DNA from 2 places in the Staphylococcus felis genome. Region 1 is predicted to be linked to the other one. Evidence: predicted binding sites of a transcription regulator. Region 1 holds the regulator's gene; the other holds the start of a gene.
The links. Region 1 encodes LexA, which represses DNA repair genes until DNA is damaged. Its sites were predicted from a motif close to CGAACATATGTTCG; they were not measured.
Positions count from the first base shown of each region.

Region 2: the regulator LexA is predicted to act here: its motif matches at 11,807-11,820, upstream of C7J90_RS06940 (YolD-like family protein).

Region 1 is NZ_CP027770.1:1,800,347-1,817,344, reverse strand. Features, by position in the region: gene tkt (transketolase) at 1-658, opposite strand, end outside; gene C7J90_RS08480 (DUF896 domain-containing protein) at 756-992, opposite strand; gene sosA (DNA damage-induced cell division inhibitor SosA) at 1,093-1,320, opposite strand; gene lexA (transcriptional repressor LexA) at 1,462-2,085, shown strand; gene C7J90_RS08465 (CAP domain-containing protein) at 2,173-3,144, opposite strand; gene guaC (GMP reductase) at 3,196-4,173, opposite strand; gene rpsN (30S ribosomal protein S14) at 4,260-4,529, opposite strand; gene rpmG (50S ribosomal protein L33) at 4,695-4,844, shown strand; gene C7J90_RS08445 (catalase) at 5,006-6,505, opposite strand; gene C7J90_RS08440 (amino acid permease) at 6,705-8,156, shown strand; gene C7J90_RS08435 (hypothetical protein) at 8,496-8,810, shown strand; gene C7J90_RS08430 (HAD family hydrolase) at 9,041-9,844, opposite strand; gene thrB (homoserine kinase) at 10,099-11,019, opposite strand; gene thrC (threonine synthase) at 11,016-12,080, opposite strand; gene C7J90_RS08415 (homoserine dehydrogenase) at 12,086-13,375, opposite strand; gene C7J90_RS08410 (aspartate kinase) at 13,569-14,921, shown strand; gene C7J90_RS08405 (hypothetical protein) at 15,011-15,589, opposite strand; gene C7J90_RS08400 (transcriptional regulator, SarA/Rot family) at 16,042-16,410, shown strand; gene C7J90_RS08395 (hypothetical protein) at 16,754-16,998, shown strand, end outside.
Region 2 is NZ_CP027770.1:1,476,306-1,493,303, reverse strand. Features, by position in the region: gene C7J90_RS06995 (acyltransferase family protein) at 1-518, opposite strand, end outside; gene C7J90_RS06990 (acyltransferase family protein) at 791-1,801, shown strand; gene C7J90_RS06985 (aminotransferase class I/II-fold pyridoxal phosphate-dependent enzyme) at 1,984-3,150, shown strand; gene menB (1,4-dihydroxy-2-naphthoyl-CoA synthase) at 3,285-4,103, opposite strand; gene menH (2-succinyl-6-hydroxy-2,4-cyclohexadiene-1-carboxylate synthase) at 4,116-4,910, opposite strand; gene menD (2-succinyl-5-enolpyruvyl-6-hydroxy-3-cyclohexene-1-carboxylic-acid synthase) at 4,897-6,570, opposite strand; gene C7J90_RS06965 (isochorismate synthase) at 6,563-7,924, opposite strand; gene C7J90_RS06960 (1,4-dihydroxy-2-naphthoate polyprenyltransferase) at 8,566-9,504, shown strand; gene C7J90_RS06955 (ABC transporter permease) at 9,602-10,369, opposite strand; gene C7J90_RS06950 (ABC transporter ATP-binding protein) at 10,366-11,016, opposite strand; gene C7J90_RS06945 (GNAT family N-acetyltransferase) at 11,027-11,581, opposite strand; gene C7J90_RS06940 (YolD-like family protein) at 11,844-12,257, shown strand; tRNA gene C7J90_RS06935 (tRNA-Asn) at 12,405-12,479, shown strand; tRNA gene C7J90_RS06930 (tRNA-Ser) at 12,481-12,569, shown strand; gene C7J90_RS06925 (hypothetical protein) at 12,811-13,020, opposite strand; gene C7J90_RS06920 (hypothetical protein) at 13,466-14,014, opposite strand; gene C7J90_RS06915 (DUF6731 family protein) at 14,030-14,914, opposite strand; gene C7J90_RS06910 (transposase) at 15,072-15,614, shown strand; gene C7J90_RS06905 (IS3 family transposase) at 15,638-16,483, shown strand; gene C7J90_RS06900 (SH3 domain-containing protein) at 16,648-16,998, opposite strand, start outside.

The sequences.
Region 1 (16,998 bases):
CATTACCATCTTTAACTAAAATATGATTCCATCCATATGACTCAAATCGAGCCTTAATATCTTCTGAAAATGATTTGTTCGTTTCACCATCAAGAGAGATGTCATTAGAGTCATATAACGTAATTAATTTGTCTAGTTTTAAATGTCCGGCTAAAGAAGCAGCTTCATGTGAAATTCCTTCCATTAAATCACCATCTGAAGCTAAAACGTATGTGTAGTGATCTACAACCGAAATATTTTTATTAAATTTAGCAGCAAGATGTTTTTCTGCCATTGCCATACCTACTGACATTGCAAAACCTTGTCCTAAAGGCCCTGTTGTAATTTCAACCCCTTTAGTATGCTTGTACTCAGGGTGACCTGGTGTTTTGGAATCCCATTGTCTAAATTGCTTAAGCTCTTCCATTTCTAAGCTACCTGATACATGTAATAAACTATATAATAATGCTGAACCATGACCTGCTGATAAAACGAAACGATCTCTGTTAAAATATTCATGTGAATTCGGATTAAAATTCAAATGACGTGTCCATAATGTATAAGCCATTGGAGCTGCCCCCATCGGTAAACCAGGGTGCCCAGAATTTGCTTTTTCAATTGCATCAATACTTAATCCACGAATGGTATTTACTGCTTTTATATCTTTATTGTCAAACATTTTACGACTTCCTTTCTTAACAACTTTACATTACTATTATAACCGATAATAAACTGTAAAGCTTCTTAGAAAACCAATACATTATTATTTATTAAGATTAACTACGCTTATGGTTGCGACGTTGAACCTCTTTTAATTTATCAGGCGTTACATCATTACCTTCAGGATCAATTACTTTAGTGTTTTCAATTTGATCTTTGAAACTTTTGCGAAATGTTTCTAAATATTCACTTCTCAACTTAGACTGTTCTTTCGCTTCTAAATCTGTAAGCCCCTCTTGTTTTTTCTTTTTCGCTAATTCATTAATGCGCGTTAATTTTTCTTGACTTAACATGTTGGCTCCCTCCGTCTACTTTTCTTATCAAAATATACCAGAAAAAGCAAATAAAACCAAACGCTTCAACTTCTACGCTGCGCACACTATATCTATATCTTTAGTGATTGACTGTAGTTGTCATCATAGTCTGAGCATCCATCCGTTCATGTTCGTGTGGAACTTGTTCTATTACATATTTATCATTTAGTTGATGATCTGTCATTTCGTACACTTGTTCTGAATCTTGAGTTTGATTCGCTAACACTAAAAAAGTAAAAAATAGCGCTAAAGAGAAGATAAAGACACCAATATAAACATATATTTCTGACATTTTAATACTAACCATTTACAACACTCCTAGAACATTTGTTTGTATATACACCCTAACAGAACGTTCGTTCTATGTCAATATAAAAACGAACAAATGTTTGTTGACGTTCGTATTATATGATATAATAAATACAAACCTATAGAGGGAGTGCAAAATATGAAAGAACTTACAAAAAGACAGAGTGAAATCTTTAATTATATAAAACAAATTGTACAATCAAAAGGATACCCACCTAGCGTACGAGAAATTGGAGAAGCAGTAGGCCTTGCTTCAAGCTCTACTGTACATGGCCACTTATCTAGACTTGAAGAAAAGGGATACATTCGTAGAGATCCTACGAAACCACGTGCAATTGAAATCGTTAATGATGTAATGGGCGAACCACTTAATATGGAAGAGACAATATACGTCCCCGTAATTGGGAAAGTTACAGCTGGAACCCCTATTACTGCTGTAGAAAATGTAGAAGAATACTATCCTTTACCTGAACACTTTACATCTACACATAATGGCCAAATCTTCATATTGAATGTTGTTGGAGATAGTATGATTGAAGCTGGTATCTTAGATGGGGATAGAGTAATTGTCCGAAGTCAATCTTTTGCTGAAAATGGCGATATTATAGTAGCTATGACAGAAGAAGAAGAGGCAACAATTAAAAGGTTCTATAAAGAAAAAAATCGATATCGACTTCAGCCAGAAAATAGTAGCTTAGAACCTATTTATCTGAATCATGTTAGTGTATTAGGTAAAGTCATCGGTTTATTTAGAGAATTTTAAAATTAATATTCACTCCTTCAAAAAGGGTCGAATGAATAGAGCATATGCTCCATTCATTCGACCCTTTATTATCTTTACCTTGCTTTTTTAGTTTGTATAATTCTCAGTCCAATACGGTTGTTGTTCTGAATTAAAATCAACACCAACACCAAGACGATTCACATTTTTATTTAAAATATTTTTTCTATGTCCTATTGAGTTCATCAAGCCATGGTGTGCAAATACACCACTCACTTGACCATAAGCTAAATTTTCAGCAGCTACATTGTAGTTAATACCCTCTTCTTTAAGTCTATCAAAAGGTGTTTGACCTTGAGGATTATTATGATCAAAGTAATGATTTTTAGCCATATCCGTACTATGCTTACGCGCTGTATTAGTGAGTTCATCAGAATGTTTTAACGGCTTTAGTCCCTTTTGAACTCTAGCTGCATTCACTAAGTAAAAATCTTCTAATTCATAACTTTTCTGTAAATAATCAGAAGGCGCTGCATATCTAGCATTCAAGCGGTTTTCTAATGTATGGCTAACCTGCAAAATACCTGTTAACTGATTATTCTCATGCTTATCATAAAAGACTGTAGTATAAATACGGTCGATATCAAACACATCGTATTCATCACTTTTTTGACGATATATTGTATTTCCTTTTTTAATTTGTTCAATAGGTTTCCCTAATTTTTCTCGAACAAAATCTTTTGGAGAGTTATATTTTATACCCTCTTTAGAAGTTATAATATTTTGATTAGTATATAATCCATGCACTTTACCATCAACATATGCAATCATAACATAATCGTGAAATTGGTTATGATAAATATACCAATCTGTGCCGTATTCATTACCAATGGTATCTTCAGGTTTACCTAGATTAGATTCTACTTGGTCTTTAGACATATTCATTTGTACATTTCTAATTGAAAACATCTGATTTTCAGGCGTTTTCAATTCAGTTGGGTTTGTTTTCCCTTCAACAATGGAATCAATTTTGGTATGGACTGGTGTTGCGATATGATCAAATAATGTGTTTTGTTGCACTGGAAAAACAATGATTATCAATAAGCCTATCAGTAAAAATAACGTAAATTTTTTAATGATTCACACATCCTATCAATCTCTGTCGCCATTGAATATAGAATTTCTAACAATGACATAATCGACTTTTCTTAATGCATCAACATCTTTACCGCCTGCATATGAAATAGAACTTTGTAAATCTTCTTGCATTTCGATTAAAGTATCTTTAAGCGAGCCTTTATGCTCAACAAACATTTTTTTACCTTCAACGTTTTTACGTTCGCCTTTTTGGTATTCAGAAGCACTTCCGAAGTATTCTTTATACTTCTTACCCTCGATTTCCACTGTTTCACCTGGTGATTCCTCATGTGCGGCAAACAATGAGCCTATCATTACCATTGAAGCGCCAAAACGTACAGATTTCGCAATATCTCCGTGCGTACGAATTCCACCATCAGCAATAATTGGCTTACGTGCTGCTTTGCTACAGTGATTAATAGCAGCTAATTGCCATCCACCTGTACCAAAACCTGTTTTTATTTTTGTTATACATACACGGCCAGGACCTATTCCAACTTTAGTGGCGTCCGCACCTGCATTTTCTAGCTCTCTTACGCCCTCAGGAGTCCCAACATTTCCAGCTATTAAAAATACGTCTGGCAAATGCGCTTTGATATGCTTAATCATGTCAATCACTTGATCTGAATGACCGTGTGCAATATCAATTGTTATATATTCTGGCGTTAGATTTAGAGACTTAAGCTGATTTATAAAATCAAATTCACCATCTTTTACTCCGACAGAAATCGAAGCAAATAGATTCTTTTCATGCATTTTTTTTATAAAAGGAATACGTGCTGCTTCATCAAAGCGATGCATAATATAAAAATATTCATTTTGAGCAAACCATTCAGCTAAATCTTCATTCATAACTGTTTGCATATTAGCTGGTACAACTGGTAATTTAAACCTTCTAGGTCCAAATTGAATTGATGTATCAATTTCAGAACGACTCTTAACGACACTTTTATTAGGTATTAACTGTATGTCTTCGTAATCAAATATTTTCAAAAGGTTTTCCCCCTATTAAATTATTACTTAGATAATATACTATCTTTTATCTGTAAAGTAAATAAAAGAAGTAAGGGGGAAAAGTTTTACCAGCTGGCTTTTTTAACACCTGGAATTTGTCCTTTATGGGCATGCTCTCTAAATGCAATACGTGACATTTCGAACTTTCTCATGACACCACGAGGACGCCCTGTTACCTTACATCTTCTAGTTAAACGTGTCGGTGAAGCATCTCTTGGTAATTTCTTTAATGCTTCATAGTCACCTTTCTTTTTAAGTTCGCGACGTAACTCAGCATATTTCGCTACCATCTCTTCACGTTTTTGTTCTTTAGCAATTTTTGATTTTTTTGCCATTTATTTTCACTCCTAAATCGTAATAATTTCGTTTTAAAGAGTAACATAAATACTTGTTCGTAATCAAGTATAAATTATTGACTTATTTTAAATATTGGCAAATCCTAAAAGTCATGGTAGAATATTAAAACGTAATAATTCTATTTTGTTTAAGGAGGGACTATCATGCGCGTTAACGTTACTTTAGCATGCACAGAATGTGGAGATCGTAACTACATTACGACTAAAAATAAACGAACTAATCCAGAACGTATTGAAATGATGAAGTATTGTCCAAGATTAAATAAACACACACTTCATAGAGAAACTAAATAAAGTGTAAAGCCTATTTCTTCTAATAGCTTCAATAATACGACATGTGCAATGTTTCTAATTATCGAAACATTGCTTTTTATTTTTGATTTATTTATATAAGATCTATTGATGTAAAAAGCAACTTGACCTTCACATTTAACCAAGTTGCTTTTTCTTAATTTTTATTTTTGAATACTCGAAATAATGGCGTCTAATCTCGCTTCCATTCCTAAAGCTTTTGCGACACCTTTACCATATTCAGGATCAGCTTGATAACAATGACGAATGTGACGTTCTTTCACTTCATCAGTTGTACCTTCCATTTCATTCGCAGTATTTGCAAAAATACGCTCTTGCGCTTCTGGAGATTGTAAACGGAATAACTTACCTGGTTGTTCAAAGTAATTATCGTCATCTTCTCTAAAATTATGCTCATATGCTGAGCCGTTAAGCTCTAATGGTGGTCGTTTATATTCTGGTTGATCTTCATGAGCCCCGTAACTATTTGGATAATAGTGTGTTTGCCCCCCTTGGTTATTGTCTAAAATGCGCATTTGACCATCACGGCTAAATGGGCAAATATTCTCAACCCCTACACCTTTAGGTTGGTTAACCGGAATTTGCCAGTGATTGACACCTAATCTATAACGTTGTGCATCTCCATAAGAAAATAAGCGACCTTGTAGCATTTTATCTGGTGAAAAATCTAAACCAGGAATAATATTTGTAGGTGCAAATGCAGCTTGTTCTACATCCATAAAATAATTATCTGGATTTCGATTAAGCTCAAACTCACCCACCTCAATTAAAGGATATTCCGATTTATACCATACTTTTGTCAAATCAAATGGATTATCTTTATGATTTTTGGCCTGCTCTTCGGTCATCACCTGAATATACATTTTCCATTTCGGAAAATCTCCAGATTCAATGGCATTAAATAAATCTCTTTGTGACGATTCTCTGTCCTTAGCAATCACTTGCTCTGCTTCTTCAGGTGAAAAATTCTCAATACCTTGTTGTGTTCTAAAATGAAATTTAACCCATACACGTTCATTGTCTTTATTGATCATTCCATACGTATGAGAACCGAAGCCATGCATATGTCTAAAACCTTTAGGAATACCTCTATCAGACATTAAAATTGTTACTTGATGCAATGCCTCTGGTAAAGAAGTCCAAAAATCCCAATTATTTTGTGCGCTACGCATGTTTGTACGCGGATCACGTTTTACAGCATGGTTTAAGCTTGCAAATAATTTAGGGTCTCTAAAGAAGAACACTGGTGTATTATTACCAACTAAATCCCAGTTACCTTCCTCTGTGTAAAACTTCAATGCAAACCCACGAATATCACGTTCTGCATCTGCTGCTCCACGCTCTCCTGCTACTGTTGAAAAGCGAGCAAACATTTCAGTTTGTTTACCAACTTCTGAAAAGATTTTGGCTGAAGTATATTGTGTAATATCATTCGTTACTGTAAAAGTACCAAACGCTCCAGAGCCCTTTGCATGCATACGTCTCTCAGGAATGACTTCTCGATCAAAGTGAGCCATTTGCTCTAAAAAATACCAGTCTTGCATAAGTAATGGTCCTCTAGGTCCTGCAGTCATTGAATTTTCTCTATCACTAACTGGATGGCCAAATAATCCCGTTAGCTTAGATGCATTTTTACGTTCCATTTTAAAACCTTCTTTCTATTTTAAAATTATTCTAAATTAGAATACTCTTTTAGTATAACCGATTTTAAAAGAGAATAAAGCAGTTTGATTCAATTTTCTATTTTTTTACAAAATTATCTGACAAATTATCATTTACTATTGAAACCTTTAAAGGAACAAAGTAAAATAGATAATTATCTCATTTGAGAGGAGAATACCCATGGAGGAAAAAAATTTAAGTCGAGGCCTTGAATCAAGACACATTAGTATGATTGCAATTGGAGGTGCCATAGGTACGGGACTTTTTATTGCAACTGGTGGCGTAATAGCTCAAGCTGGTCCTGGCGGTGCCATTCTAGCTTATCTTATGATTGGTGTAATGCTTTACTTTTTAATGAGTTCAATTGGTGAAATGGCTACTTTCTATCCTGTATCGGGATCATTCAGTAGTTATGCAACCCGCTTTGTAGACCCATCATTAGGATTTACAATGGGATGGCTATATTGGACAATATGGTCGTTAGTCACGAGTGTCGATATCATAGTTGCTTCTAACGTCATTACATATTGGGATTTCTTCTCATTTTTTTCACCATTAGTGTGGAGCCTTATATTTTTAAGTATCATCTTTTTACTAAATGTATTTACAGTTAAAATATTTGGAGAAGCAGAGTTCTGGTTATCCCTTATTAAAGTCGCGACAATCATTATCTTTATTATTTTGACATTTTTAATGATTTTCGGAATATTAGGCGGAGAATACTATGGTTTTAAAAATTATACAATAGGTGATGCCCCATTTGTTGGTGGTTTATCAGGATTTGTCAGTGTCCTATTGATTGCTGGATTCTCAGTTGGTGGAACTGAAGTCGTTGCGGTAGCAGCTGGAGAATCAGACAATCCTAGTCAATCTATGCCCAAAGCAATCAAGCAAGTCTTTTGGAGAATTTTGATTTTTTATGTTTGTTCAATCGCAGTCATCTCTGGGATTATCGCTTATAACGATCCGACATTGCTAAATGAATCAGGTTCAATTACACAAAGTCCATTTACAATTGTATTTGATAAGATTGGAATTGCTTTTGCAGCATCAGTTATTAATGCAGTCATCTTGACATCACTTTTATCAGCTGCAAATTCAGGGATTTTCACAACAAGCCGAATGTTGTATTCACTCAGCCAACAACAACAAGCACCTAAATTTTTAGGGCACATTAATCACAGAACAAAGTTACCATTCAACGCTTTACTAACGACTTTTGTATTAATTACAGCCGTTACATTATATGCAAACTTCAAACCTGAGAGTGTAATGGGCTTGCTCAATATTATCGGTGCCCTCATTACATTTGTTTGGGGTTCAAGTGTATGGTCACAATATAGAATGCGTCGCGCTATTAAAGTTCAAAATAAAGCTATTGATTCATTGCTTCCATATAAAGCACCGTTATTCCCACTGGGGCCTATATTAGTTATCGTAACTATACTGTTTTTAATATTTGGTAGTTCAGCTGGCGCAATTGTGCACTTTGATGTCCCTAAATTAGCTCAAAACTTTCTTCCAATCCTAATATTAATAGCTGTTTATGTCATTCATAAACTTGTGAAGAAAACACGAATCATACCGCTTCAAGACATTGACTTAACAGAATATCAGAGATTCAAATCATAATTTTTAAAGTGGTTAATCATGAATACAATTTGTCCTCAAAATATGTATCCTTTTAATGCATATTTTGAGGACTTTTATTATTGAACTTAACGATTTTATTTTTAAATACAAAATGACTTTCATTTACTAATCGGAAATTTAAAACTAAAATAAAAATGAAGGAAATTAAAAGCTAGAATTAGAATATATTAAAACATCACTTTAATAGCTCAAAAGCGGATTGCAATAGTCATGTAAAAAACGATTGCGCTTTTAAATAAATAAATCTCAAATGCCCTTTTATTCAACATCTTAAATCATGTATAATTAACTTAATCCTAACACAAAGGTGGGCTTTGTATGGTTGGACAAATCAATCTTTTTGATGATGTTTTAAAAGAAGATGAGCGTTTTGTAATTGTAGTACAATCATTTGAAAATAACGCTGGTCAAATTCTTAAACGAACACTTAGAGAGTATAATAGCTTAACACGAGAACAAATGCATCATTTATACCAGCATTTAAAAGAACTGTACTTAGAAACTGAATTTGAACCAAACCAATCTGCATTTTCTATCACGGTTTACACTAACTTAGATTACGCAGCTGATCAAATATATGCTCATATTAAACGTCATCGTGGTAGCCACGAATGGACACATACAGCAAAATAATTTGGAATTAATAAAAGTAAATCAAAACATATTTATACATTTTGATAGCATGAATTTTTATTATGCTTGTATGCCTAGTCATTCATTCTGGCCAAACGCATTAGATCTTAAGACAGTGTTATAATCACATCTTAAGATCTAAATTTTTGTTCGTATTTTGGGTATCAGTTAATTTGGCTCATGAATATGTTCTATCATTTCAAATGATTTCTAAACAGCTTAATTTATATTTAGTCCAGTAATTGTTTAAGTGCATAAGGAATCCCATCTTCATCATGCGATTTTGTCACCATTGTGGCGTATTCTTTTACACTATCTGATGCATTATCCATTGCGACAGCTGTCCCCACTTGTTTAAACATCTCTATATCATTTCGACTATCCCCGAATGCAATCATATTACGCGTATCTAAATTCAATCGTTCAGCTAAATCTTGAATCGCTGCTCCTTTTGATACGCCTTTACACATAAATTCTAAAAAGTAAGGTTTACTCGTTGTCGCATCTATTTTTTCATTAAAGCCTTCTGACATATGAGCCATTAACTCACTGATATGCGTCTCATAATCGACGCCCATTGCTTTAGGGACAGGCCCTTGGATATATGTTTTTAAATCATCAACCTTTTTCATTGGCAAGCCTGTGAGCTCAGACTCAATATTCATATATTCATGTGAACCTTCATAAACGATATGCCCATCATGATATGTTAAAGCAAATAATTGATTGTCACGACAAAAGTCAATTATTTCATCAAAAGCACTCTTATCAATCATCTGACTTGAAACAACTGTATTATTTGACAAATCAATTGTTTGAGCACCATTATAACTCATTATATAACTTTGATTTACATCCATTTCCAAATTTTTTGCCGTTTGAATCATTCCTTCTGTTGGCCTACCTGAAGCTAGTGCAATACGATAGCCTGCCCTTTGAATACTAAGCAGATATTCTTTTGTAACTTTGGACATTTCATTATTTGATGTCATTAATGTGTCGTCCATATCCATAATGATTAAATCTGGTTTCATATCTTATCTCCTTTCACGTTGTCTTAATCATATCCTAATCTAAACTATTATCAAAACATAAAGAATGTTTTAATTCTAATATCAGTCAAGCTTTAAAAATAGCAAAAGCTGAATACAGATTGCAGACGATAGTTTAATCACCTTTTACAACCTGGATTCAGCTATACGTTTAATTATTAACAAGATCTACTCACTATTTTTTAAAGGTCAATATGTATACTTATGAAGAAAGCTATTTGTATACCTTGCCTCTTCTAAAAATAGTGATTTGCACTGATTTCGACGCCTACCTTATTAATAGTAATCAGTTCAGAATGACACTGTTGTATTTCTTTTCTTAATGCTCGAACTAATGCACCACTATTTTCTTTTTTAATCATAGTCATCATAGTGGGTCCAGCCCCAGACAAAACAGTAGCGTATGCACCGTGATGATGTGCAATCCGTTTAACATCATCAAAATCTCGAATCAGATGTTGCCTATAAGGTTCATGCAAACCATCTTTTTCCATCATTTTACCTGCTAATTCATAATTGTGTTGAATCAGTGCACTAATCATCGTGTTACTTATCGCACTATATTTTACAGCATCTTTATGGCTTATCGTCTCGGGTAACACACTTCTTGACTTTTCAGTTTCCAGTTCGTAGCGTGGCACGGTAATAATAAAGTCTACATCAGGCACTTCGATGTGTGCAATATCAGTTTGATTATTATCATAATCGTGATAGCCCACCACTAAGCCACCGTAAATAGTTGGTGCTACGTTATCTGGATGCCCTTCGAATTCTGTTGCAAGTTGGAGCAATTCATATTTAGACAATTCAATATCGCCAAAATAATTTGCAATATAAAGCCCAGCAACCAAGGCTGAAGCTGATGATCCTAGTCCCCTAGCCATTGGAATTTCACTATACATTTGCACGTTTAATGCAGGTAATTTAACTTGATATTTTTGAGCAACACTTTGAGCAATTTGATAAATATAATGAGACTCGTCAGTAGGTAAATTTTGTAAATTCGCTCCTTCGTGTTTGAAGTGCCATCTTGATGATGAAGACAGTTCAATTTTCAAATATAAAAACTTATTCAACGCCATCCCAATCGAATCAAAACCACATCCTAAATTGGCTGTAGATGCCGGCACTTTTAAATTTAAATTTGCTTTTGTCATTTCAATGCATCCTTAATATATTTAATAATACTTTCTTTATTATTAGGTAACGCTTGAATAGGATTTTTTAATATACTGATAGCTGTGTCCGGATCTTTTAAACCATTACCAGTCAATACTGCTACAACTTTTTGACCTTGTTTGAGTTGACCCGACTTATGCAATTTAATCAATCCAGCAATTGATGCGTTACTCGCTGGTTCACTAAAAATCCCTTCATTTGATGTCATTAATTGATATGCTTCAAGTATTTCTTCGTCTGAAACTGCATCAATTAGCCCTTTAGATGCTTCAATGGCATTTACTGCTTTTGTCCAGCTAGCAGGATTTCCAATTCTTATTGCTGTTGCAATCGTTTCAGGATTTTTCACTATTTTATTTTGGACAATAGGTGAAGCCCCTTCCGCTTGAAATCCAAACATTTGAGGTAATCCACTTTGATGTTGCTCATGATATTCTTCAAACCCTTTCCAATAAGCAGTAATATTACCTGCGTTACCAACCGGAATCGCTAAAACATCTGGCGCTTCCCCATCAAGTTGTTCAACAACTTCGAAAGCCCCCGTCTTTTGACCTTCGATGCGATAAGGATTCACAGAGTTGACAAGTTCAATTTCACCTTCTTTAGCTACTTCTTTAACAATCTCTAACGCTTCATCAAAGTTCCCTTCAATTGAAACAATTTCAGCGCCGTACATAACGGCTTGTGACAGTTTTCCTAAAGCAATCTTACCTTCTGGAATCACAACAATTGCTTTCATCCCTGCACGAGCAGCATAAGCAGCTGCTGAAGCGGACGTATTGCCTGTTGAAGCACAAATGACAATCTTTTTACCCTCTTCTTTAGCCTTAGTAACTGCCATTACCATTCCTCTGTCTTTAAAAGAACCTGTTGGGTTAGCACCTTCGTATTTTACATATAATTCAATGCCAAGCTTTTTAGACATAGTTGGACAATAAATAAGTGGCGTATGTCCTTCATTTAAAGATACATTAGGCGTATCTTGACTAACTGGTAAATATTTTTGATATTCCTCAACTAAACCTTTCCATAACTTCATATCATTTAAACCCCTTCAACTGGATAAATTTTTTGTACTTTAATATCATCTAAGGCTGCTAAATGTGTTTCTAGAGATTCTCTATGATCAACGCCTTGTACTACTACTGCATATTGTCCATTCTTTATTTCATGAAATTGAATCGACTTATGAAATGGTAAAGCTTTTTTCAAATCTGCTTCAATCTGTTTATTTGAACTACTTTCATGATTTATAACGATATAAAAACTTTCCTTTTCTTGAATTGAAACCACTTCTTGATCATCCATCATTTCCTTTGTTTCTTCAGTTTTCAACTCAAAATGAGGTGGCAATGTGTGTAGATTAGATTCAAATTGCAATGATACGTTTAGCAAGTCACTTACAACCGCTGAACCAGTTGCTAAACTTCCAGCACCTTTTCCATAAAACATTGTTTCACCAACAGCATCCCCTACAACGTAAATTGCATTATATTCATTCTCTACAGCTGCTAATTGATGTTGTTTTGAAATAAGTGTAGGTTGTACAGACGCCTGAACTTGACTCTTTTGATATGAGCCTTTACCAATTAATTTAATTTTATATCCTAAAGCATTAGCAGCTTCTATGTCTTCAATTGTAACAGTGCTAATCCCTTTCGTTTTAACATCATTTAATTTGATAACTTGATTAAACGATAAATACGATGTAATAACAACTTTTCTTGCTGCATCGATTCCTTCAACATCATCTGTAGGATCCGCTTCAGCAAATCCTAAATCTTGAGCTTCTTGTAATGCAGACTCATATGATGTTTTCTCTTCACTCATTTTAGTTAAAATAAAATTAGATGTGCCATTAAAGATACCCATAAACTCACTAATGTTATTAGCATTCAGACCATTATTAATAGCGTTAACAATTGGAATACCCCCAGCCACACTCGCTTCATATTTAAGAGCTACCTCATTTTTTTGAGCTAGATTTTCGAGAACTCTTAAATGCACTGCTAAAAGATCTTTATTAGCGGTAATGACATGTTTCTTTTGGGATAAGGCAGATTTTAGCCAATCTACGGTAGGTTCAATTCCTCCCATCACTTCGATTACAATATCAACATCATCATCGTTTAAAATATCATCAATGTCCTCTGTCAATTGATACTTTGAAATATTCAACGGTCTTTTTTTTGTCTTATCTCTAACTAGAATATGTTTAATTTGTATATCTTTTTGAATCGTATCTTTAATTTGCTGATGGTTCTCTTCTATAATTTTAACTACTCCCGAACCTACAGTACCTAATCCCAATAATGCAACATTGAGTGCTTTCATAGTTCTATCCCTCCGATTAAATCTATTAAAAATATTGAAACTCATATTGAATTCTATATAAATATGGTTTAGTATAAATTCATTCACAAAGTTTGTAAAGTTCAAAAAATTTAGAAAAGATGATTCTATCTTACCATCTTTTCAGTTAAAACTGAATAGCTATATTCCATTTACAGAAAGGTTGTCATAATTTATGAAAGTTTCAAAATTTGGTGGTAGTTCGGTATCTACTGCATCTCAAATCAAAAAAGTATTAGATATTGTTAATAGCGACAAAGACAGGCGTATCATCATTGTATCTGCGCCTGGTAAACGTCATGATAAAGACATAAAGACAACCGATCTATTAATACGTCTCTATGAAAAAGTAATCAATCATTTAGATTATAAAAATAAAAAGTTAGAAATTGTATCCCGCTTTCATGATATTGTAAAAGGTCTCGATATGGATGATCATATTTTAGGAGAAATTGACAGAACATTAGAACATCTTATTGAAACGTTAAAAGATCAACCTGAACGTTTACTCGATGCATTGAAATCATCAGGGGAGAATTTTAATGCCCAAATTATTGCGGCTTACAATCAAAAACAAGGCATTCCAACACAATACCTCTCCCCTAAAGATGCAGGATTAATTGTCAGCAATGAACCTGGTAATGCTCAAATATTAGAATCAAGCTATGAAAAGATTTATCACTTAACAGAATACAATCAAAAATTAATCATACCAGGCTTTTTTGGTTTTTCAGAAGATAATCATATTGTAACATTTCCCCGCGGTGGGTCTGATATTACAGGTGCAATTATTGCTCGTGGTGTTCATGCCGATTTATATGAGAACTTCACTGATGTTTCAGGTATATATCGAGCTAATCCGACTGTTATTAATCAACCTGAAATTATCGATGAGATTACTTATCGCGAAATGAGAGAATTATCATATGCAGGCTTTGGTGTCTTTCATGATGAAGCACTTCAACCCCTATATCACGATCGTATTCCTGTTGTCATTAAAAATACTAACCGACCAAGTGACCCAGGAACATTTATAGTACACGACCGTCAGATTGATACAAGAAAAGTGATTACGGGTATAAGTTGTGATGAAGGCTTCACAAGTATTAATATCAAAAAATATTTGATGAATCGCCAAGTCGGATTTACACTTAAAATCTTAAAAATACTTGCAGATTATAATATTTCTTTTGATCATATGCCATCAGGTATTGATAATATAAGTATTATAATGAGAAGTTCACAAATAAAAGGAAAAGAACAAGCCGTGTTAGAAGCAATTAGAAGAGATTGTAAAATTGATGAATTAAATGTCGAACATGACTTGGCTATTTTGATGATTGTCGGTGAAGGTATGAGTGCAGTAGTTGGAACTGCAAATAAAATAACAGATGCTTTAGCAAATGCACATATCAACTTAAAAATGATAAATCAAGGGTCTTCTGAAATCTCAATGATGTTTGGAATTTCGAATGCAGATGCAAAAAAGGCCGTTAAAGCTTGTTATAGTCATTGTTATGCAGAATAATTAAAAAGTGAGGTAGGGACAAAATCTTGCTTTGGGAACCGCTCAATTAATTCCCCGGATCGCCAAATTATAATGTCTCAACCCCACTTTTATTTTATGATTTTATTTAAACTTTCTTCACCAACTACTGTTTTTAATATTACATATTGAAAATAACTCATTTTATCAATCAAATGCCTATAAAACTCAATATTCTTAGGGTTTAAAGGTTTCTTTAAAGCATACATCAAAACAATCTCTGGCTTGATATAATCAACACCCCATTTTATTGAATGAAAGTAGATTTGTTTTTCTGGCAAACGAATATCATGATTAAGCCTGAACAACCAATTATCTTTATCAACATCATAAATAACAATGTTTAATAAAAGTACATCCTCTTTTTTGACTTGAAGCGAATGAACTTGACTTAACTTTATGTACTCTAATTGTTGATTCCGACCATTTTGATAAATCATAGTAATTTCATATTTTTTTGGAATAACTCCTAATAATTCGGCAATATGGCGTCTATTCACACAAATATCAATCGGTGTATCTATTTTCAAATTATCATTTAAAAATAATTCTGTCGCAGTTTCACCATGAAATTTAAAGTAATCCGGTACGTTTTCAATCAATGTATCTACTAGAAATTCAATATTTTCACACACTTGTTTTTTATCCACACAATCACCTCCTTATTTCAGAAAACGCTTACATATATTGGTATTATAGTTTATATTCTTCTTTTTTTCAATTCATTCAAAGCTAAAATTATGATAAATTTAACTATAGAAATATTAATGTTTTCTTAATAACTATTCCGCTATAATAATTACTAGCTAATTATAAAATGCACCAATATTATAAGGTTACTATACATATCGAATGTAAATATACATCAAAATTCTCATAAGTAATATCCAACTATAATTCTATTTTAATTTTATTATATTTATTTTTTATTGCCATCTGTTTAAGAATGGGTTAAAATTTTACATATGATATTCGATTTGTTTAGAATTTTTAAAATTAATTTACTGTTTTTGTACCACTCTAAGAATTTCACTTTCAAAAGTATAAAAAATTTAATATAATATGGATGTGGTATACAAAAAAAGCGACAAGGAGTGAAAATATGGATAATAAACAGGTACTGAACGTAGAATCTATTTTCTATTATGAATCTAATAGAAAAAAAATCATTAGCGAATTAAAAAAACAACATAGCCTCAAGCTCAATGACATTTTATTTTTATATCATCTTAAGAGTACAAATAGTCGACGCATCTCGTTACATAAAGTTAAGCAATCGATTGATTTCAGTCTAATGGAAATACATAAATCATTAACTACATTAACTGAAAAAAATATTATTGGCAAAGAACGATCAACTGAAGATGAGCGAAAAGTATTCATCACTATTGATGACGAACAAGAAAAAAATATGGCTGAATTGCTTAAAAGCTTTGATTCCATTCAAAAAAATGTTTTAGGCTCAAATTAATATCTTAATGCTCATAGGGGCTAGGGGATTATGTAACCGCCTTGCCTCTTTATTCCCTTCGTTTATAAACATTGTATATTCTCACTTTTTCATCGAACATCATATATATTTTTAAATAAGAATATATTATTTCCCTTTTCATTAAAACATTATCCATGAGTATATGCCACTAAATATATTTTTATTTAAATAATATTTGTTGATTTATAAATACTTTGCCATATAATGGAAACGTATATATTGAATAGCCAATATTTTTATAACAGTTAAGTACTTAATTTAAAATCACAAAAATTGATATATAAATCTAATTTTTGCATACTTGTATAAGGGAGGGACTCACTTGACTACAACTTTGTTATTGATATTAATTTCAGTTTTTACGTTAATACTAATTCTTTTTATTATTAGAATAAAATATTATCATAATAGATTAGATGTAGCGAAGTATACACACTCTCAGCTTATTAATAAAATATCTAGAATTCAACATGAACATCAATTGACTTCGCCCAATCATCCCAATGATCATCCTGAATATCATTTCAACTTAAGAAAAGTTAAACAACAATTAATAGATATTTTAGA
Region 2 (16,998 bases), 320 kb from region 1:
AATATTTTTAAGATAAGTATAAGTATAATTGGATATAAAATATAAAATTGTTCCTCTACAGCAAGCGACCATAAATGCTTTAAAGGCATCGGTTTAAACTGTTCGAAATAATCAACATCTTGAAAAATATACCACCAGTTTGAATAGTAAAGCAATGCCGCTTTAGCGTCGCCTTTAATCGATTCTAATAATGTATGTTCAAAAGCTAAAACATATACTACTGCAAAAGCTGTCACAAATAACATTGCTGGAATTAAGCGTTTAAATCGCTTAATCCAAAAATTCACTAAATTGATGCGTCCATAATTTTCAAATTCAAACATTAATAAGGATGTTATTAAATAGCCTGAAATGACAAAAAATGTATCAACTCCAAGAAAACCTCCTGATAGCCATTGTGCGTTAAGGTGATAAATGATTATCCCTATCACTGAAATGGCACGCAGTCCATCTAAACCAGGCAAGTATCTTGGAGGGTTCTTAAGTCTCTTTAGCCCAGTAAAACTTTTATTTGCCATAACCTCATATCCCTTACTATTAATTTAAATGTAATTCTTTTTTGTACTATATAGCTTTCAATTTATCATAAATCGACTAAAATGAGAATATTTGCTAATATTTTACATTTAATTTTATCTTTTACTGTGCCTTTTATATAGTGAACAAATCTTTTATATTGTTCTAATATTACATAAATATAACAATACATTATCATAAGTGGCTTTTCGTTGCATTCATAACAGTGTTTATACTACATTTATTTTAAGTATAAAAAAGGAGTTACACTTTTATGATGCAGATAAAAAAAAGAGATGCATTTTTTGATAACGCAAGAGCCGGATTAATATTTTTAGTTGTCTTTGGACATTTAATCAGGCCTTACGTCGATTCAAGTCCTTTTATTAATGCTCTTTATTTATTAATTTATAGTTTTCATATGCCTGCATTTATACTCATTTCAGGTTACTTTGCACATAATGTAGGGCGAGCAGGTTATATTGAAAAAGTTGGGAAAAAATTACTAGGTCCATATCTTATCTTTTTTGCCTTTTTTTCTGCTTATTACTTTATAACTGGAAAAAACAGTTCTTTAGATTTAGATCCTTTTGATCCTGTGTTTGCGTTATGGTTTTTACTATCTTTATTCTTTTTTAATGTTTTTATCATCATTGTTAGGTCTTTCAAGCCTTATATCGTATTACCTATTGCCATTCTTATTGCTGTATTAGCTGGGTTCTCTACTGATGTGGGTGGCTATTTAAGTTGGTCTCGAACGCTTGTTTTCTTTCCCATTTTCTACATCGGGTATTTATTAAATGATCATTTTAGCTATTATATACGTCTTAAAAAGTTTGTACCTATTTCTATAATCATATTAGTTACACTTTTCATCATTTATTATATTCATCCGATTAGTTCATCATGGTTATTAGCAAGCTCTTCTTACGATAATATTCAAGGTATAAACCTTATATTAAGTCCACTCAAACGCTTGATTTTATATGGAATTATTTTGGCTACTATGATGGCTTTCCTAAATCTTATGCCAGAAAAGCAATACAAATTTACCTATATCGGATCTCGGACGATGTATGTTTACCTACTACATGGTATTTTTATCGGCATTATTCGCGGAAATGAAATTTATCCATTTATGGACCATCCTTTATTAAGCCTTATCTATAATTTTATATTGTCCCTGATTATTGTATTGTTATGGTCATCTAATTTTGTCGCAAAATGGACGAATCCATTCGTTAACTTGCAGTCTCCTTCATCATTTAAACCTTATCAACCGTAAAGCACTTGATAAAATAAAGTATCTGTCACCCCTTCAAAGTTTTCATTTTTACAATGTCAACTTTGAAGGGTATTTTTTGTTTGGAGGGTATACTTGACTTAGATTATTTTTCTAAAAATTCGCGCAGAGGGTCTAATTTTGTGATAAGCTTAAAGATAATTCTCAGTTAAGGATGTGTGTTTATGAAACTCGAACTCAACTCACAATCTCGCTTCCTAAAAGCACCGAGTATTCGGCAATTCTCAAATAGAATTCAAAAGATGAATGATGTCATTAATCTCACTATAGGACAGCCTGACTTTGATATGCCATCTGTAGTGAAAGAAGCTTATCATCAAGCAATACAAAATAATCAAACAACATATTCTCATAACAAAGGTTTACTTGAAACACGCCAAGCAGTTTCTGATTATTATCGCAAACAATTTGACGTAGATTATCATCCTGAAGAAATTATTATAACTAATGGCGCTTCTGAAGCACTTGATACTGCTTTACGTTGTATTATCAATCCAGGAGATGAAATATTGGTGCCTGGTCCAGTCTATGCCGGTTATATCCCGTTAATTCAAACATTAGGTGGTCAACCAGTCTATATGGATACGACTGCGACTCAATTTAAAGTGACTCCAGATTTAATTCAGAAGCATATGACGAATAAAACGCGTGCAATATTATTAAACTATCCATCAAATCCAACAGGTATGACACTGAACCAAGATGAAGTCGAATCACTTGTCAATGTGCTACAAACATTACCCATTTTTATTATTAGTGATGAAATATACGCAGAAAACACATTCCATAGTCGTCATGTTTCTTTTGCGCGCTATCAGAGTATCAAAGATCAACTTTTACTCATTAATGGATTGAGCAAATCACACTCAGCCACTGGATTACGTATTGGTTACCTTTCAGGCCCTCAATATTTAATTAATCAGCTTACTTTTATGCATGCTTACAATTGTATATGTGCTAACGTGCCTGCTCAAATTGCGACAATTGCGGCTCTAAATGAAGGTATTGATGCTCCAACAACGATGAATGCGGCCTACATCGAAAGACGCGATTATTTAATTAAATCTTTAACAGATATGGGGTTTGAAATAGAGGCAATTCCACAAGGTGCATTTTATATCTTCCCAAATATTCAAAAGTTTGAAGTGGATGACTTTCAATTTTGCGTTGATGTGCTTGAAACAGTGGGCGTCGCAATGGTGCCTGGATCTTCTTTTACTGAATTTGGAAGAGGCTTTGTACGTATATCGTATGCATATGATATGGCAACTTTAAAAGAAGGCATGTCTCGACTCAAACGTTATATTCATCTTAAGCAGTTATCAAAATAGTAGTCGTTGAATGGATTATCAACTTTAAACCAAGCTTTCTATCATTTTATGAATATAAAAACAGCTATGAAAAAATCTTTCATCAAAGATCTTTTCATAGCTCTATTATCTATAGTGAATTGAATGCATAAGGCTTATGGGAATTTTGGAAATTGATCAAAGTCTGGTGAACGTTTTTCTTTAAACGCATCACGACCTTCTTTAGCTTCATCTGTTGTATAATAGAGCAACGTTGCATCCCCTGCAAATTGTTGTAACCCTGCTAAACCGTCAGTATCCGCGTTCATAGCCGCTTTTAAGAATCTTAATGCAGTTGGCGAATGTTGCATGATTTCTTTACACCATTGAACAGTTTCATCTTCAACTTTATCTAATGGTACAACCGTATTCGCCATACCCATTTCTAATGCTTGTTGCGCATCATATTGACGACATAAGTACCAAATTTCACGTGCTTTTTTGTGACCAACGATACGTGCTAAATAACCAGAACCGTATCCAGCATCAAATGAGCCTACTTTTGGCCCAGTTTGACCAAATCGGGCATTATCAGCAGCAATTGTTAAGTCACATACAACTTGGAGTACATTACCACCACCGATAGCATAACCTTTAACCATCGCGATAACAGGTTTTGGTATCACACGAATTAAACGCTGTAAATCCAAAACATTAAGACGAGGTATTTGATCGTCACCAACATACCCACCATGTCCACGAACTTTTTGATCACCACCTGAACAGAATGCTTTATCTCCTTCACCTGTTAAGATAATTACGCCAATACGCTCATCATCTCTCGCGCGTGAAAAAGCATCAATCATTTCTTGAACAGTGTTAGGTGTAAATGCATTATGCACTTCAGGACGATTAATCGTCACTTTTGCAATACCTTCAAAAAATTCATATTTAATCTCTTTATATTCTTTAAGTGTTTCCCATTGTCTTGACATGGTTATCCTCCTCTAACTATCTAATAAAACATCCCTTACTATTGTATCAAATTTATCACTATCTTCCACATGAACTGTATGCCCTACATTATCGACTTCGTTCAATTGGGCATGCGGCAAATAGTTTAACATCGTCTTTGCGATATCTATAAACTTCTGATCTAATGCGCCTACTATGATATGAACAGGTAATGTTAAAGTATTTAACTTTGACCAAAGATTAGGCATATTCCCTGTTCCGTAGTCTCGCAATGCTTTAGCTAACCTTTTAGGTTGCTGTGCTAATCTCAATTGACGTATGGATTTTCGAACACTATCTGATAAGCGATACTGTGATTTAAATAACGGCAACTTTTCCCAATCATTCACAAACACTGTAAGATCCGCAATCTCTAACACTTTCGCTCTCGCTTCATCAACTTGTATTCTTCTTGTTCGCGCTTCCACATCTTGTATACCCGGCGAGCCACTTTCTAAAATCAATCCCGCTAACATTTTTTGATATTGTAAAGCATAATACAGCGCAATACGCGCCCCCATCGAATATCCATGTAAATAGATTTGATAGTGCGAAAATTGCTCTAAAATTTGATGAATTTGAGATGCTATCCATTTAAAGTCCCACGTCGCATTCATCGATGAATTGTCTTGACCATGACCGGGCAAGTCAATAGTGATGATATGCGCAGTTTGAGATAATTTTTCAATATGCGAATCATACGTCCGCTGATCACTAATAAAACCGTGTAACATCACTAACAATTGATCAGTTTCTTGACACGAAGAATGGAAATTATATTGTAGCATTTACAATTGCTCCTAACTTTTGATATAAGTTCTGATGTGCATGATAATTCTCTTCGCGGTTGGTCATCACTTCAAATAACGCTGAAGACATCATAGGTAAATTAACGTACTCAAAAGTCTCTATATCAGAGAATCGCTTAAAATTTAAATTATACAGTAAAGCTGCGTGTTCAAAATCAAGTCCTGTGGGCGTCCCAAATAAACGCTCAAATAATTCAGGAGGACTCTCTTTTTGAGGCAAATATGAAAAGATACCTCCCCCGTCATTATTCATCAATATAATATTCATTTGGATATCATTCAGTTTTGACATTAATAAACCATTCATATCATGATAAAATGCCAAATCACCTATTAATAAAGTCACTTTACGATGAACGGCCATACCTAAAGCTGTCGAAACAACACCATCTATTCCGTTTGCGCCTCGATTTGCAAAGATGCGCGCTTCATTATCAAAATACAAATTATCGATATCACGTATTGGCATACTATTACTTACGAATAAGCAATCATCTGATGCTAATTTTGTAAGTAATCGACTAATGTATCCAGATTCATCACTGACATTTTTCTGATAGCTTTGGATTTCTACACGTGCTTGTTGTTCCATCATTTGCCAATGCTTTAACCATACTTTGCGATATGCGTTTGGAATATGATCCAAAGATCTAAAAAAATCATTCGCTGACATCTCAAAGAAATAGTCCGGTCTTTTTGGAAAAGCATCTACATTAATACTATTTTGAACTAAAATTTGAGTTGCATTTGTTGTTTTTAACCATTGATTTAACTTTTTAGACACTACTGGCTTACCCACTCGTATGACAAAATCCGCTTCTATTTCCAATCCAGAACGTAAAAGTAAATCATACGTTGCAATCACATTGGGATGTTTCGTACGTCTAATATCATTAAGAGGATCAGCTAAAACAGGCAAATCATATATCGTTGAGAATGTTAATATTTGCGAAATATCTTGATGCTGCATATCTCCCACAACAATAAGACCTCTCATATCTCTTAAAACATCTTCAATCTTTGACGTATCCATCGTTTTTTGGTACTGAGAGATATGATAAGTATGAGATGTTAACAAATCTGTGCGTGACAAGTCGGGTGTGAGTGGTTCTCTGAATGGCATATTAAAATGTACTGGCCCTTGATTTAAACCATCGAAATATTGACTTGCTTTTTGCAATTGGTATTGCGTCGTTTCAATTGTATGAAATGTGCCATCAGCAACAGGAAAATCAAATTGAAAGCGCACATAATTTTGAAACATATTCATTTGGTTGATAGCTTGCGGTGCTCCGATTTGTCTTAATTCATGTGGTCGATCACTCGTAAGTACAATCAATGGCAAGCGACTAATATCGCTCTCAACAATCGCTGGCACATAGTTTGCTGCTGCTGTTCCAGAAGTGCACAAAATCGCAACAGGTCGTTCGCTTCCCTTAATTAAACCCAACGCAAAAAACGCAGCACTTCTCTCATCTGGGTGAATCCATGTTTTAATATTCGGATGACATTCAAACGCAAGCGCTAGAGGTGTTGAACGTGAACCAGGACTAACAACAGCTTCGCGTACCCCATATGCATATAACTCAGATACAAAATGAAATACTTGTTCTGTTAAATAATGTTGTGAATTAGTCATCATCTTTCACTCCAAGTGCGCCCATCATCGGACGAAATTTTAATGCCGTTTCTGCCAACTCTTCAGCAGGGTCAGATTCTTTGACTATACCTGCTCCAGCAAACAATAAGGCTTGGTTTTGATTCATTAACATTGAACGAATAGCTACGATAAATTCGCAATCATCATACATATCAATCATGCCAACAGGCGCACCATATAATCCCCGCGCACCAAACTCATAATGCTCAATATACGCCATCGCTTTATCTTTTGGATAGCCCCCCAATGCCGGCGTTGGATGTAAATCATCTATTAATTCAATATATGATTCGTGAGACAGTGGCCCTTTAATCTCTGTAAACAAATGATATAAATGATCATTTTTTAAAATTTTAGGATTCCGGTCGTAATGAACATACTCTACAAATGGGCGTATATCTTCTAAGATACTTTCGACAACAATTTGGTGTTCACTTAAGTTTTTTTCGTCATTTAAAAAAGCTTTAACTCGAAAATCATCTTGCACTTCATCATGTGTTCGTTGAATAGTTCCTGCAACAGCTTTTGTATACAAGTTACCATTTTCAACATGAAATAATTGTTCTGGTGTTTGAGACACAAAAATATCTTCACCCGACTCTAAAACGAATAAATAACTATTTTTTTCATTTTCTAACGCTCTTTTCAATACGTTAGCAATATTTAAATTTTCGTCAAACTGAATCATACGTCTTCTTGATAAAACTACTTTTTCATCATCGCTCAACCGCTCAATCGTTTCACTGACTAACGTTTTCCATTCATCTTGATAAATATCTTCAATTCGCTTAATAGGAGGAGGTGATGGTGTCAAATTAAAAACAGATACTTCCTCTTCGTCCAATTGCTCGATTAAACGATTTAAATCATTTATTGAAAATTGCGCTTTCGGTACCGTATATGTTAAAAAAGTCTCTTCATTTACTTGTGATATTAAGATTTCAGGCAAAACGAAATGATTCACGCCAAAGCGACGCCATTCATCCCCCATACGTTTAGAAGAAAACTGAAATCCCCCACAAATGCGCAAATGATGACGTTCAGAATCAGGATGAATTAATGCAATATTATTTTTAAATTTCTCCCATTCTTTAAAAATTGAACGCTTATTTGTAAAATCATTTTTTATTTCTGTTGCAACGCGATATCCAAAAAAAGATGTTTGGTTATCATTTAATCGAAAATAAAAACGATTCCCTGCATCTTCTTTTGTCATTTCAAATAAAGTAATAGGATCCAATATACGTTCAAGTTTAACTTCGACTGAAACCCATTGTAACTTTGTTTGATTGACCGCTTCTACGATTGCCTGTTCACCTACGTCAACAGTCATCTATCTCTCACTTCTTTCATCATAATCATGTCTAGACTATTTATCGTTGAAGGTTGGAGCACAGTGAATGAACTGATTAACATATCCACTGTGATGGTCCAAACCTTTATCAATTTTATGAATGTATGTTCATATAAGGTTCATAATCCCTTAATATTCATATTCTAAAATACAATAGTCATAAGGCCTAGTTTTGAGGCTTTTCATCATAAACTACCCGAAAATAAACATTTTAGTCAAGAAAAATTTACAGCCTCCATTAAGTTATTTTAACATTTTTGTAGCAAATTGTGTGAGTGTTTGTTTTGAGTTGTTATTATTTTAATTTCGAACTTCAGAATTGCACGTTTATTTTTCAATAAATACGTTATTCATTTTTCTCACTTATCTATTCTGTTTTGATGTGATATTTATAGTGGCAAGCTTGTATTTCTTTACTTTTAGTATTAAATTATTAGGTATAGCTTTAACAACAAGTAATGCAAATGGTGGTGTAAATAGGACTACAAATGATTGCATAACACCCTCAGTCATTAAGTATAAATGTCTTTATTTTTTACCTATTTTTCATTGCTTTATTTTTCGATATTTAATACAATATTTTTGTATTAAAATTTTATAAAACAGGAGTTACTTTATATATGACAAAACAATTCAAACAACATTCTACAATTCATAAGTATTGGTCACTTATGCGCCCGCATACTTTAACTGCTTCTGTCGTTCCTGTTTTAGTCGGGACAGCTACAGCTAAGTTATTTTTACTTGGCAGTGAAGATCGCTTGAGCCTAACTTTATTTATTGCTATGTTACTTGCTTGCCTACTCATTCAAGGCGCAACAAATATGTTTAATGAATATTATGATTTCAGAAAAGGGCTAGACGATCATGAATCAGTTGGAATTGGTGGTGCTATTGTTCGTAATGGCATGACACCTCAATCTGTTCTAAATTTAGCAATTATCTTTTATGGTCTTGCTGCATTGTTAGGGCTGTTCTTAGCAATTCAAACATCATTTTGGCTTATTCCAGTTGGCATTATATGTATGGCAGTTGGATACCTCTATACTGGCGGTCCTTTCCCTATTTCATGGACGCCATTAGGTGAATTATTCTCAGGCGTATTTATGGGGATGTTTATCATTTTGATTGCCTTCTTTATTCAAACTGGCAATGTCCAAGGCTATGCTGTATGGATAAGCATTCCAATCGTATTTACAATTGGTTTAATCAATATGTCTAACAACATTCGAGACCGCGTCAAAGATCAACAAAGTGGTAGACGTACACTTCCGATACTGCTAGGCAAAAATGGCGCCCTTATCTTTTTAATATCATGTTACGCGTTTGCATACTTATTCGTCATTTTTACTGCTTTATTTAAAGATGGAGGTTCTTTATTCTATTTATTGGTTTTACTAAGCTTCCCTTTACCTATTAAAGTATATCGCCGTTTCAAACGTGCAGACACACCTCAAACAATGATGCCTGCAATGGCCGCGTCTGGAAAAACTAATACGATTTTCGGCTTACTGTATGCATTAGGTATTTATATTAGTGCCTTATTAGGTGGTATTTAATTCAAAGACTAGGAGAAACGTGCTAATGATACACTTAATCAGTGTCTCAATGCACAAATGTTTCTCCTAGTTTTTTCATTTTACAATGGTGTTTTATTTACTCGCCTTGGTTAATTTGAATCAATTGATGCCGCTGATTAAAAAATTGTTTATAGCTTAAATACGTCGCGACAAGCGCTGAAATAATTGTTGCCGTTGTATGAATAAATACGACCATTAACTGAAATTTAATCGCTTGTAAAGGTGGAACACCTGCAATAATTAACCCTGTCATCATACCTGGTATTGATACTAATCCATATGTTTTCACCGAATCAATCGTTGGGACGATAGCGACTTTGATACTCTCACGAATCGCATCTTTAGCTGCAAGGGAAGGTGTTGCACCTAATGAGAGTTTGGATTCGATTGAGTCCGTTTCCTTTGTAAAAATACGATTTAGGTTTTGATAACTTAAATTAATCGCTATCATACCATTACTTCCTACCATACCCGCTATTGGGATTATTTCATTGGGCTTAAAACTGATTGCTCCCGTCAATAAAACACCACCTAAAGACAATACTGCTCCCGTTGCAATACCTGCAAAAGAAATTAAAAACACATGGTTCATCACTGGCGATGCTCGACGTCTTGTGTTTAATGCTGCATTAATCATAATGACAACAATAAGTATCAATACAATCCATACCTCTTCTAATCTAAAAACAAACTCAAGTAAATAACCGATTATCATGAGTTGTATCACTGCTCGAACCGCAGCAATCATTAAATCCTTAGCAATATGTAAGCGTTCTTTAAAAGATATTAGAATAGGAATCAATAGTAGCAGTGAAGTCAAAAGTAGAGATGTTGTACTCATCATGTCAATTGGACCTCCTTTACAATCTCACCATTTTTAATTGTAATCTTGCGGTCAAACTGACTTTGACTCTGCTCTTGATTGTGTGTAATCCACAATACAGTTGTTCCTTCTTTAACCATTTGAAAGATGAGTTTCTCAATAGATTGACTATTTTTAGCATCTAAAGCGCTTGTAGCTTCATCTAAGAGTAATACATCGGGAACATACATGAGTTGTCGTGCTATTGTAACACGTTGTTGTTCGCCACCTGACATGTATTGTACATAATCAGACAACTTATACTTTTGAAGACCCATTTGTTTTAATAATGACTTTGCTCTTTTTTGATCAAACGACTCTCCTCTCGTCCGTGCGGGAAAAGATAAATTATCGGCGATTGTCTGACCAAATAATTCTACACTTTGCGGCAAATAACTAATGTTTTGCCTTAATTTCTCAGGAGGATAATCTTTGTAAAACTGTCCCTTAAAAGTAATGTCACCTTCTGTAGGACTGATTAAGTCAGCAATCAGACGAAGAAGCGTGCTTTTCCCACTACCTGAAGGCCCTACCACTGCAACTGCCTCTCCTTTTGAAAACGTTATATTGATATCATTCAGTATACGCCGATTCTCAACACTATAACCTATATTATGTAAATGAAGCATATTGAACCTCCTATTTTTGATAAGTCATATAATAATATCGATGTCCATATAATGCTTTTTCTTCTTCCGTCGAAAATCCTAATTTTTTATATAATAAAAATGCTTTTTCATTTGTAACATCGCAATTTAACCCCCATGTCACTTGATCATTCATCTCTAAAACATGCCTTATTAATTGTGTCGCAATACCTTTCCCTCGAAACTCAGGGAATGTCGCCACCGATTCAATATACATATCTCCTTGATTTGATTCCATTACAGGTAGAGGCGTTCCTTGAGTCAGTACGATATCTGGTAGATCTAAATGATGCCATTGTTGTTCATAATCATTCTCACGATTACCATCATATACGACAATTATAGCTGCAACTTGTTCATTAACTTCATATACCCAAATATGACTCAAATGATTACGATAGTGGCTATCTATTTGACTTTTTCGAATAGCATCCATCACTTGAGCTTGACTATATTTTTGAACGATTTCTAGTTCCATATCTTTCCATATCATATAGATAAGTTCCGCAATTGAATCACAATCTTCTTTTATAGCTTTTCTAATCATTTATAATCTTCCTTTTTTATGATTTACTTTATATTGTAGCTCAACTTGAAATAGATTAAAACTAAAAGGAACACACGTTCTTTCATATATTCGCTGTTTGCAAGATATCTGTAAAACAACAAATCATCTCTTACATAAATATTTGTAATCAATATGAATATACTTGATATCATATTATTTTTAACACTATATTTACTTAAGACTTGAAAAACCTATTGCACAAACAGAACATATGTTCTATTATGGAGATGAGGTGATTTTGATGATTATTAATCCACAGGCTCCAGAAGCTTATCGTTATGAAACAGACTACCGAAAAATACCCAAACAATATCTTGATTCAAATATTCCTATCGGGCGTGGCATTGTAAAATGGGCTCCTTTTGCGACACTTCCTGAACAATTTGAAGCACTTAAACAATTTGAAAAAGATCAACTCAAAATCAAACAACCCGAACTCAGTGACAGTCAAATACAAGATATCAACTATATGCTTTATATTAAGCTAACAAAGAATGCGTTAGCATCTATTCAATATTGGCGTAACGGCCACATTCATACTATTCAAGGTTATATCAATCGCATTGATACATTGACACACGAAATGTTAGTGACAAATGAACGATGTACAGATCAACTCATTATTTATTTAAATGAACTTTACAATGTTGAATAATATGAAAAGGAAGATACAATGTGTAAAGATAACAGGATTTTTATTCATATCATGTAAATATTCTGTTATCTTTTTTTAACTTTCTCTTGATTTTTTTCATGATGTTGCTATAATAATATTTGTGCTTGAAAAAATATTATGCATTATTCCACAGTAGCTCAGTGGTAGAGCTATCGGCTGTTAACCGATCGGTCGTAGGTTCGAGTCCTACCTGTGGAGCCATGGAAACGTACTCAAGTTGGCTGAAGAGGCGCCCCTGCTAAGGGTGTAGGTCGCGAAAGCGGCGCGAGGGTTCGAATCCCTCCGTTTCCGCTAGATAGAGAACAATGGTTAATATTCGTTTTCTCAAAACTACTAAGAACGCTGTTATGACGGCGTTCTTTTTATTTTTTGTAAATATCTGTAAATATCTGTTTGAAAATAAAGTGGTCAAATTATGGTCAAATAAAAGGCTTTTTCATTTTTTTGCCCTTTCGTTGACCAAATTTTGACCAAACTAACTTCTCAACAGTTAATAAACCCCCGCCACAACTAGTGTCAGGCGGGGTTCGTTTTATTCATTCTCTTTCTCGATTTGTTTTTGGTAGTTGTAAAGTTTTTCGGCATTTTTGAGCGTTAAATTATCAATAGCTCTTTCACCTCGACGCATCGCATTAATATTTCCGTAACTTACCCCTGTATCTTTGTTCACTTGGTAACTTGAAATACTTCTGTTGTTTATTAGTTTTTCAATTGTTTCATATAAATCCTTGTAACTATTCATATAATGGGAATGAAGCGATTTTTTTATTATAAAAATATAATCAAAATAACTAAAATTAAGATTCCTACAGATAATGCAAAAGAAATTTTCTGTTTTGTTTCTCTTTTCATTTTTACCACTCCTTTGTATAATGAGAGGTAAGGAACCCCTTATCGGGGTCTTACCTTAGAACACCTTGTAGATGAATGTTAAGAGTAACAGGATAAAGGTCGCAATCTTTAATTTGTACTCAACATCTTCTCGGTGTTCTTTTTTTATTCGTTGTTTTCGCTTCATTCCCCTCACCTCCTAATTATATTATAGCTCATATGAACTATAATATCAACCCCTTTTCACTAACTTTTTTAAATTTTTTCGCATAAAAAATACCACACCGATGGGGTGTGGTGGGTGATTACTTAAACCCAGTTGTAAATAAACAAATGAAAATACCAACACGTAATCACTACATGGGTTTGGAATTATCATTACGCGCTTTCAGTTTTTTCTTCGCAACCCCTTCTTTTATTTTCGGACTTTTTGCTGTAGTAAGGTCATTTTTTTCGTTATTGAAAATCAACCTACTAATTATAAATAAATACGTTCCAAAGAACAAATAATACAAAATTAATAGAGAAAATATAAGTTTAACTGCCACATTTAAATAATAGTATATATCAAAATCCTGAATATAGAAAAATGCTATCGTTGTTATACATAAAATGATAATAGCAAAACCAAGAAATATTAAAACCCTATTCAGAAATTTAAACTGTGACTTACTATTCTTGCTTTTCATAATTATTTTGAAGATATTATTATCTTTCAATCCAAATATAAAAGTGAATATTGTACCAAAAAAACCGATACTTATACTAATTGAGCTCAAAACTATTTCAATAAGTTTAATATTACCTTCGCTATTTAAATCTACGATAAATAAAAGTGCAAAAATCACTATTGCAATAATAAAAAAAAGAACAAATAGCCCCCATGTAAAGTATTTTTTTATCACTTTGTTTTCACCTTCTTAAATCATTAATGAAAGTGCATTATCATCATCTCTATATATACGTACCATATCTAAAAATATATTTTGAGCATTTAGTTCACTAGATTCTCTGTATTCATAAATCAAAGACCGTTTTATTGCTTGATGCATTAAGTCAATAACTTCTATATTCGAATTAAAGTTCTCCTTAACTTTAACAGATAGTTTTTCGACACTGGTACTATCTGACCAATCATCTATTAATTTTTTTACTTCAAAATTATCTAGTTCACTATTTTTCGATCTATCGGTAGAAACAATTATTTCAACATATTCAGTCCCATATATACTGTTTGAACTAAGTCCCCTTATTAAGTCATCTACTTCGTTACCTTTAACCTTTATAGAAAATTGTCTAAATATATTACTACTTTTTGCTTTACCATAAGCATTTTGGTCAATAGCAGGAACCAATTTTAAGTTACAGTATTCTTCTGTATAATCAAATAAAACACTATCAAAAAACTTTTCTATTCCACTAGGGCTTAATGAACTTATATTTCTTTGAATAAGCATTGTATTATTATGTGGATCGTAAAGTATACTTACTTCATGTCCGATGTATTCATTTTCTTCTAAATCTACGTCAATCGATTCTCCGTAAATTGTAGTCTTTTGAAGCTTAGTATCGTCTAATCTTTCCATTATGATGTGGTAGTAGCCGTTCTGTTGAGGTGGGCTAATTGATTTAATTCTAATAGGATCAAAATTATAATTTTTTACCACCTTGTATTCAGGTTCATTACTATAGTCATTAATTAAAGTATCTAATAAATCATTTAATGGAAAATACTCATGTAAATCTTCTTGAAACGCGCTACATACGAAAAACAAATTAAAGTTTACTACTTTAGTCTTCGCCATTCCCCTTAACCTCTTTCTATGTGTAGTAATGTAATTATACAATACATTTAACACAACAAAAACAGGAAATATAAAAAAACGCAATCAACATCGGGGAAAACATGATGTGCACCCCAAAAGTTGGACTAAAAAATATAACTTTATGGGGTGCATTTTTATGGGTAAACATTATAAATTTGAAATCAAGTTAAAAATAGTTCAGGAATATTTAAATAGTAGTTTAGGATATGAGAAATTAGCTAAAAAATATAGTCTATCTCATTATTCTATACTCCAAAGATGGGTTAACCAGTATTTGGAATTTGGACCAAAAGGATTAGATAAAAAATTGCAGAATAAAGAATATACTAGAGATTTTAAAGTATCTGTTTTAAGATTTAGACAAGAAAATAAATTGTCTTATCGAGAAACAGCCAATCACTTTAAAATTTCTAATCCAGCTATGTTAGCCGTTTGGCAGCGTAAATTTAATGAAGAAGGTATTCTCGGTTTAGACAATAAACAGAGAGGACGTCCTTCTAAAATGAAAAGAAAGCAGACAAAAGTTAAACCAGATAATCATTTACCATTAAAAGAAGATGAACGCGAAGAATTAGAAAGACTTAGAAATGAAAATGAAATGTTGAAAGCAGGTATCGCTTATCAAAAAAAGTTACAACGCTTGACCCAACATTACGGAAGCAAACATCCGAAAAAGTAAAGGTCATTAAAGAATTACATGAAATGTATCAATTTGGGTTAAGCCTTCTGTTTGAAGTTACAGAAATAGCTAAATCCGTGTACTACTACTGGCTTGAACGTTTCAAAAAACCTAAAAAAGATATAGATATAGTTGAATCTATTAAGCAAATTTGTAAAGAAAGTGATTATACTTATGGTTATCGTCGAGTTACTCAAGCATTGGCTAATAAAGGAATGACAGTCAATCATAAGAAAGTAAGACGAATTATGAAAGAACACCATTTAACATGTACGAAATTTAAGCATAAAACAAGAAAATACAATTCTTATAGAGGAACTATAGGTAAAGTAGCTAAAAATATATTAAAACGTCGTTTTAATACAGATCGACCTTATCAAAAAGTGGTTACAGACATTACAGAATTTAAATTACGCGATGGAACAAAGGCCTATTTATCACCTTTTATGGACTTATATAACTTGGAAATCTTAAGTTATCGTATATCAAAGCGTCCTACTATAGATATTGTTATTGAACCTTTAACTGAATTACTAACAATGAGACCGCAACTTTTTTATCGAATGACAATTCATTCAGATCAAGGATGGCATTATCAAAATAGAAACTATATTGAGTCATTAAAAGAACATGATGTATTTCAAAGTATGTCTAGAAAAGGTAATTGCTTAGATAATGCCTCAATGGAAAACTTCTTTGGGTTATTAAAACAAGAAATGTATTATGGACAATCATTTGAAACATTCCAAGAATTAGAACAATCAATTCATAAATATATCAATTTTTATAACAATACAAGAATTAAAGCAAAATTAAAAGGCTTGTCTCCTACACAATATAGGAAACAAACCTTTGAAATTGTATACTAAACCAAAGTACAACTTTTGGGGTTCAGTACAACATTGATTGCTACTACACACCTTTATTATACAACAATAAACAAAGCTACTCAAATATTTACATCTATATTTAAGTTGCATAAATTGTTATAAAAAAAACAGGGCAGTCGTAATGACCGCCCCAAAATACTTAGTTATTTAAATTCTACATTTTTTAATGAGTACTTACTAATCCACAAGTTGTCACTAGGATGTACTCTACAAAAACCATTATGAACTTCATATATGTTTAAAGGTTGAGTAACATAAAATGTGTTGGCTGTTGGTACAAATTTAAAGCCTTCTTGTAATGAACCGTATCTAATCACTTGAACGTTTTTATAAGATGATGCGTTACCTTTAAATATATAAGTGTTTTGTCTAGGAATACGATCAGGTATTTCAGCTTCTCCGCTTGGTTTTGAACCATCGTCAATGTAAGGAATTGAACCATAAATTTTACCATTTTTTAAATCTTGATTAAATGTAGCTCCATTCGTCTTATC